DNA from 2 places in the Streptomyces sp. NPDC007917 genome. Region 1 is predicted to be linked to the other one. Evidence: riboswitches for the same ligand, from Rfam matches in the RefSeq annotation. Region 1 holds a riboswitch; the other holds the start of a gene.

Region 1 (3,289 bases):
GTCGGTGCGCAGACGCTTCAGCGACTCGTCGACGCCCGCCTTGATCGCCGCCGCGGACAGGCCGCGGGGGGTCGGGACGCCGGCGCCCACCTTGGTCGCGAGGACGATGTCGGCGCGGTTGCCGCGCGAGGCGAACCAGTTGCCGAGGATGGTCTCGGACTCCCCGCCCGAATTGCCCGGCACCCATGCGGAGTACACGTCCGCGGTGTCGATGAAGTTGCCGCCCGCCGCCACGTAGGCGTCGAGCACGGCGAAGGACTGGGCTTCGTCCGCCGTCCAGCCGAAGACGTTCCCGCCGAGGGAGAGCGGGAACACGGACAGATCACCGATCTGCCTGTGGTTGTCGGTCTGCCGGCTCTGCTTGGTGTCCTTGGTGTCAGCCATGCGTTGTTTCAGCGCTGAGGCAGAGAGGGGTATTCCGCCGTACGCGCCAGTGGGCGGCAAAAAACCGGCGGCCCTGGCGTCAAGGGGGGAGAGAGCGCCAAGGCCGCCGGGGTATGGGGACCCGGTCAGCGGATCATCGGGCCGATGCCGCCGGGGGGCGGGGTCGCGCGGTCACGGGTTCAGGCCGTGGTCGCGGAGCCAGGGCATGGGGTCGATCGGGCTGCCGCCGCCCGGCCGGACCTCCAGGTGGAGGTGCGGGCCGGTCACATTGCCGGTGGCGCCGACGCGGCCGATGACCTCGCCCGTCGTCACCGAGCCCGACGTGCGGACCATCGACGACAGGTGGCAGTACCAGATCTCGGTGCCGTCGTTCAGCTTGAGCACGATGCGGTAGCCGTACGAACCGGCCCACCCGGCCGAGGTGATGGTGCCGCCGTGCACCGCCTTGACCGGGGTGCCGGTCGGGGCGGCGAAGTCCTGGCCCGTGTGATCGGCCGACCACATGTCGCCGGCCTGGCCGAAGGACGCGGTCAGGGTGTACGAGACGACGGGGAGGGTGTACTGGGCGGCGAGCTTGGCCAGGCGCTCGGCCTCGGCCTTCTTCCTGGCCGCCTCCTCGGCCTTCCGCTTGGCCTCGGCTTCGGCGGCCTTCTTCTTCGCCTCGGCCTCGGCCTTGCGCTTCGCCTCCGCGTCTGCGGCCTTCTTGGCAGCGGCGGCGGCCTTCTCGGCGGCGGCGTCGGCCGCGGCAACGCGCTGCGACTCGTCGGCGGAGTTCTGCTGGTTCTCGGCCTGCTGCAGGATGCGGGCGCGCAGTGCCTCGCCCGCGTCGGTGGCGCCGTTCGCCTCGTCCTCGGAGGTCAGGCCCGCCTGGGAGAGGGGGGCGGCCGAGGTGCCGGAGCCGGAGTCGGAGCCCGAGGAGTCCGAGAGCAGCGAGCCGATGCCGGGCAGGTTCCCCACGTCGGGGAGGGCATCCGCCACCTTGTCGGCGACGTGTGCGAGGTCCGGCATGGATATGGGGGCCTTGGGGCGGTCCTTGGCGCTCGCCATCCCGCCCGCGCCGACCGCCGCGATCACGCCGACGCCGAGGACGGCGCCGCCGCGCGCCATCGTGCCGCCGCGCTGCTTGGCGACGCGGTGCCGGCCGCGCACCGGGGCTATGGATTCCTCAGTGGGATTCCACTCGTCCCACGTCTCGGTGTCCTGGCCGGCCCTCGCCTCGGCGGCCGGTTCGAACCAGGAGCCGTAGCGGGTGGCTGTCCCCGCTCCGGCGCCGGATGTGCGGGACGGAGCTTCTTCAAGGGCAGACCTGTTGGACGCCACGCGGGCGCACTCCTTTCCTTCCCTCTCGCCTACCGGGTTAGCTGACGGGTTCGGAGCAGGAAGGTCTCCTACGGGCCAGGTTCGACCCGATTCACCCCAAGGTTGGTGGTTCCCCGGTTCCCTTGGTGTTGCTGTTGTCGCTCTGCTGCTGGTGCTGCTGTGCGTGCGGGATTCGGCGACGGCGCACGGTGCCGCCTCTTGCGGCGGTTGTGACGACCGCGCTGCGTTATCGAACGTTAATAGAGAGCGTGACCCGATTCCAAGCCGTTCCCCGGAATCAGAGCAACCTTTGAGGTGAACTTAACGCCCGACTCGGGACACATGAGGGCGAGTCGACGGCCGTCCGAGCACACACGGAAACACCCTCGAACTGATCGTGCGTCAATTGTTATCCGGAGGGATCATGCTCCACTACGGAGCGTGTCAGCGTCTCCATGATCCGCGCCCGGCGTCGCCGAGGCCCGGCGCAGCGCCAGCAGCGCCATGTCGTCCGCGGTCCCGCCGCCCGTATGCCGCTCCACATCCGCCACCAACGCGTCGAGCAGCTCCACCGGTCCGGAGAAGCGGCGGCCGCGCAGCCGGGCCGCCGGGTCGTAGAACGCGCCCCGCGCATCGCGCGCCTCGCTCACCCCGTCGGTGAACAGCAGCAGCGTCACCCCCTCCGCGAACGGCAGCTCGTCCACCCGGTCCGGCCACGCCCCCAGGTCGCCCATCCCCAGCGGCAGCGCCGGCATCTCGGGGTCGGCCTGGTGCACCGAGCCCTCCCCGTCCAGCAGCAGCGGCGCCGGGTGGCCGCGGTTGATCAGGCGGAGCAGGGAGTCGCCGCGGGGGATCTCGGCCAGCACCGCCGTGATGAAACCCTCGGTGCGCTCGATGTCGGCCCGCCGGGCCCGTTCGCGCTGCAGCGCCCGCTCCAGCCGCAGGGTGAGCCCTTCCAGCGTGGCCTCCTGCTCGGCCGCCTCCCGGAAGGCGCCGATGACGACCGCGACCACCTCGACCGACCCCAGCCCCTTGCCCCGTACGTCGCCGATGACCATGCGCACGCCGTGCGGGGTGTCCTGCACCGCGTACAGGTCGCCGCCGATCGCGGCGTCCTGCTCGGCCGCGACATAGCGGGCCGCGACGTCCAGGCCGGCGAGGCGGGCCGGCGGCACGGGCAGTACGGCGCGCTGGGCCGCCTCGGCGATACCGCGCGCCGACGCCAGCTTCCGGAAGCCACGGAGGACGACACGGTTGATGAGGAGGGCCAGCAGGGCGACCGTCACGACGGTGGCGATCTCGGTGGCCGACTGGGCCCAGTCCTGGACGCCGTGGAACTCGGCCAACAGGCATGCGGCGCCGACGGCGAGGACCGCGGCGAGGGCGGTCAGCCGCAGCGGGTGGAGCGGGGCGGCGACCAGCGGGGCGGCGGCGAGGAAGGGGGCGGCGGTGTAGGGGGGCGGGGTGCCGAGGTCGAAGGCGACCCCGCCCGCGATGAGCACGCCGGGAAGCCAGGGCGCGAAGCGGCGGCCGACGGCACCCCCGGGCACCTCGTCGCCCGCGCCGGGCCCGTCCGCGCGGGGGCCGTCCGCGCGGGGGCCGTCCG
Region 2 (3,289 bases), on a different contig from region 1:
GAGCCGTCCTTGTAGAACTCGGAGGCGGCGACGTCGAGCGCCAGCGCGATGTCCTGGCCCGGCTGGTAGCCGGCCTTCTTGATCGCCTCGACGATCAGGTCCAGGGCGTCGCGGTTGGAGTTCAGGTTCGGGGCGAAGCCGCCCTCGTCACCGAGGCCGGTGGACAGGCCCCGCTCCTTCAGCACGGACTTCAGGGTGTGGTAGACCTCGGTGCCCCAGCGCAGCGCCTCGGAGAAGGACTCGGCGCCGATCGGCGCGATCATGAACTCCTGGATGTCCACGTTGGAGTCGGCGTGCGAGCCGCCGTTGAGGATGTTCATCATCGGGACCGGCAGCAGGTGGGCGTTGGGGCCGCCCAGGTACCGGAAGAGCGGGAGGTCGGAGGCCTCGGAGGCGGCGTGCGCGACCGCGAGCGAGACGCCGAGGATGGCGTTGGCGCCGAGCGAGGACTTGTCCGGGGTGGCGTCCAGGTCGAACATCGCCTGGTCGATCAGGCGCTGCTCGGTGGCGTCGTAGCCGACGAGCTCCGGACCGATCTGCTCGATGACGGCCAGGACGGCCTTCTCGACACCCTTGCCGCCGTAACGGCTCTTGTCGCCGTCGCGGAGCTCAAGGGCCTCGAAGGCACCGGTGGAGGCCCCGGAGGGCACGGCGGCACGGCCGGTGCTGCCGTCGTCGAGGCCGACCTCGACCTCGACCGTGGGGTTGCCTCGCGAGTCGAGGATCTCGCGAGCTACGACGACGTCGATGGACGGCACGAGGATCTCCTTCGTATGGGTCTGTCTCTGCAGCACGAGCCTAACGGGCCCGGAGGGCCCACCCGACGAAGCCCCGGCGGGGCGCGCCTCGCGTGGGGGGCGGGGCGCCCTGCCGGGGCAGTCTTGGGGGGTGTCGGTGCCGAGGGTGCCGGGGTGGGGGGAAGGCCCGGCTGCCGGGGTGGGGGGAGGCCCGGCGGGGCGGGTCAGGACAGGTGGAGCTGCTGGCCCGGGTAGATGAGGTTGGCGTCCTCGACGATGTCCTTGTTCAGCTCGAAGAGCTTCTTCCAGCCGCCCTTGACGTGGCGCGCCTCGGCGATCTTGGAGAGGGTGTCGCCGGCCTTGACCTTGTACTCGCCGTCGCCCTTCTTGATCGCGTGGCGGGCCTGCCCGCGCCCGGCGTGCTCGCCCTCGGTGCGGGGCTGCGCCTTCGGCTTCGCGGGCTGCGCGGGCTCGGCCTTCTGAGCCGGCTGGGCGGCCGGCTTCGAGGGCTGGGTGGTGGACGTGGCGGGGGCCGGGGAGCCGGTGGTGGTCAGCCCCTTGCCGCACACCGGCCAGGCGCCCTTGCCCTGCCCGGCCAGGACCTTCTCGGCTATCTGGATCTGCTGGTCCTTGGTGGCCAGGTCGGCGCGGGCCGCGAAGGCCGTGCCGCCGTACGCGGCCCAGGTGGAGTTGGTGAACTGCAGGCCGCCGTAGAAGCCGTTGCCGGTGTTGATCGACCAGTTGCCGCCGGACTCGCACTGGGCGACCGCGTCCCACTGGGCGGTGGTCGCGGCCGAGGCGGAAGTGGCCCCCAGGAGCGGTGCGGCGACGGCCGCACCGGCGACGCCGGCGAGCGCGGCGATGCGGGTGACCTTGGAGGGACGGCGGTGCTTACCCTTGTCGTTACGCATGTTCGTTCCTCACCGACGCCTACGAGGTGAGCTGTCGGGTTCGGGCTGTGAGTTGCCCGGCCGGGTGCGGCTGACCGCACCCTGGCTTCACCCCGAGCCGAACGCGCCCGTCTCCGGGCCGCTACGGCGCCTACCTTGGTTCCCCCGCTCCTGCCTTCGGCGCAAACGCGTCTGGTTCCCCCCGACCGCCGGCAGGACTCGGCGTGACGATCGACGGTGCCCGCGGTGGCGAGCGGAAAGACGTTAAACACACCTTCCGACGAGGTTCAAACACCGACATCCCAGCGAATGAGGCCGTATCCACACCCAGCCGTCCCACATCTACGCAGGTGAGGCCGGGTACGGAAAGATCGGACAGCCGACGCACGCCGGGCGATGTGACGAGATGTATGTCTCACCGCCGCCAGATCGGGCATTTCACCCCGAACTGCCGCTACCTCGCACTGAGATCGAGACGCTGACCAGGGTGAATGAGGTCCGGGTCGGCTCCGATGAGGGTTTCATTGGCCTCATAGAGCTCGGGCCACCCTCCGTCCACCTTCTCGTCGTCCGCGATGTCTGACAGGTTGTCACCGTCGCGCACGGTGTAGTCCGCGCGCCCGAGGGGCTGGAGGGGCGTCTCGGCGCGCTCCGCGCCGTCGCGCGAGGCGTGGCGCCCCGAGGACCGGGTGTCGTCGTCCGCCGCGCCCGCGGAGTCCTGCTCGCGGGCGTCGGGCGTACCGCGGTGACGGCCACTGGGGGCGCCGGAGGAGTCGTCCTCGCCCTTGGCGTCGCGGCCGGAGTGCGCGCCGTCCTCGTCCGGGGCGGAGCCGCCCTTCTCGCGGGACGCGTCGGATTCGCCGGACGTGCCGCCGGGCGTCGCGGAGGGATCCGGCTTACCGGCCTTGTCGGACGTACCGGATTCTCCGGAACTGTCGGAAACACCAGAACTGTCCGTCCGATCGCCCCGGCTGGAGTTGTCGGACGATTCAGCCGCGTCGGAGTCGTCGATGCCCGTGGGCTCCTCCGACCCCTTGGCCTCCGGCGCGTCCTTTCCGCCGGGGTTCAGCTCCAGCGCGTCGCCGAGCCTCGCGAGCCCGGCGTCCAGCGCACAGCTCGGCCAGGCGTCCGGGCCGCGGTCGGCGAGGATCGTCCGGGCGATGGCTATCTGCTGGGAGCGGCTGGCGAGGTCGGGGCGCGGGGCGTACTGCTGGCCGCCGTACTTCCGCCACATGTCCAACGTGATCTGCAGACCGCCGTAGAAGCCATTGCCTCCGTTGGCACTCCACATCCCGCCGCTCTCGCATTCGGCGACGCGGTCCCAGGCCTGGGTGGCATCCGCGGCCTGGGCGCCGGCGGCGCCGAAGAGCGGCATGGCGATGCTCGCTCCCGTCACCCCCGCTGCGACCACGATTGCCGGAGCCTGACGGGGGCGGCGGTGTCGACCGTTCCCGGAGCGCATGCGTTCTGCCTCTCGTGTGGCGGCTGAGTCGTCGGTTGAACATAGCGACGCCATCCGATCATCACAAGCAGATGTATCCCAGGTCACGCAGCGGTCACGCCGCTGATGTTTTGTCACATATGCGGGGCCCCAAGGACGTTGCTCACCACCGGACGGGGCACCGCACTAGTTGACCGGACCCCAGGTCACGGGCAGTTCGC

What was found. A riboswitch is a leader RNA that binds a small molecule or an ion and turns the genes downstream of it on or off. The one in region 1 is predicted to bind cyclic di-AMP.
Region 2: linked by a shared signal. The riboswitch ahead of ACFZDL_RS34340 (transglycosylase family protein) and the one ahead of ACFZDL_RS31670 (M23 family metallopeptidase) in region 1 are both predicted to bind cyclic di-AMP.

Annotation. Positions count from the first base shown of each region.
Region 1 is NZ_JBIBKK010000019.1:141,329-144,617, reverse strand. It holds gene ACFZDL_RS31675 (aldo/keto reductase) at 1-384, opposite strand, end outside; gene ACFZDL_RS31670 (M23 family metallopeptidase) at 556-1,704, opposite strand; cyclic di-AMP (ydaO/yuaA leader) riboswitch at 1,716-1,892, opposite strand; gene ACFZDL_RS31665 (PP2C family protein-serine/threonine phosphatase) at 2,106-3,289, opposite strand, start outside.
Region 2 is NZ_JBIBKK010000023.1:36,580-39,868, reverse strand. It holds gene eno (phosphopyruvate hydratase) at 1-758, opposite strand, end outside; gene ACFZDL_RS34340 (transglycosylase family protein) at 962-1,648, opposite strand; cyclic di-AMP (ydaO/yuaA leader) riboswitch at 1,650-1,820, opposite strand; gene ACFZDL_RS34335 (transglycosylase family protein) at 2,082-3,023, opposite strand; gene ACFZDL_RS34330 (cytochrome P450) at 3,255-3,289, opposite strand, start outside.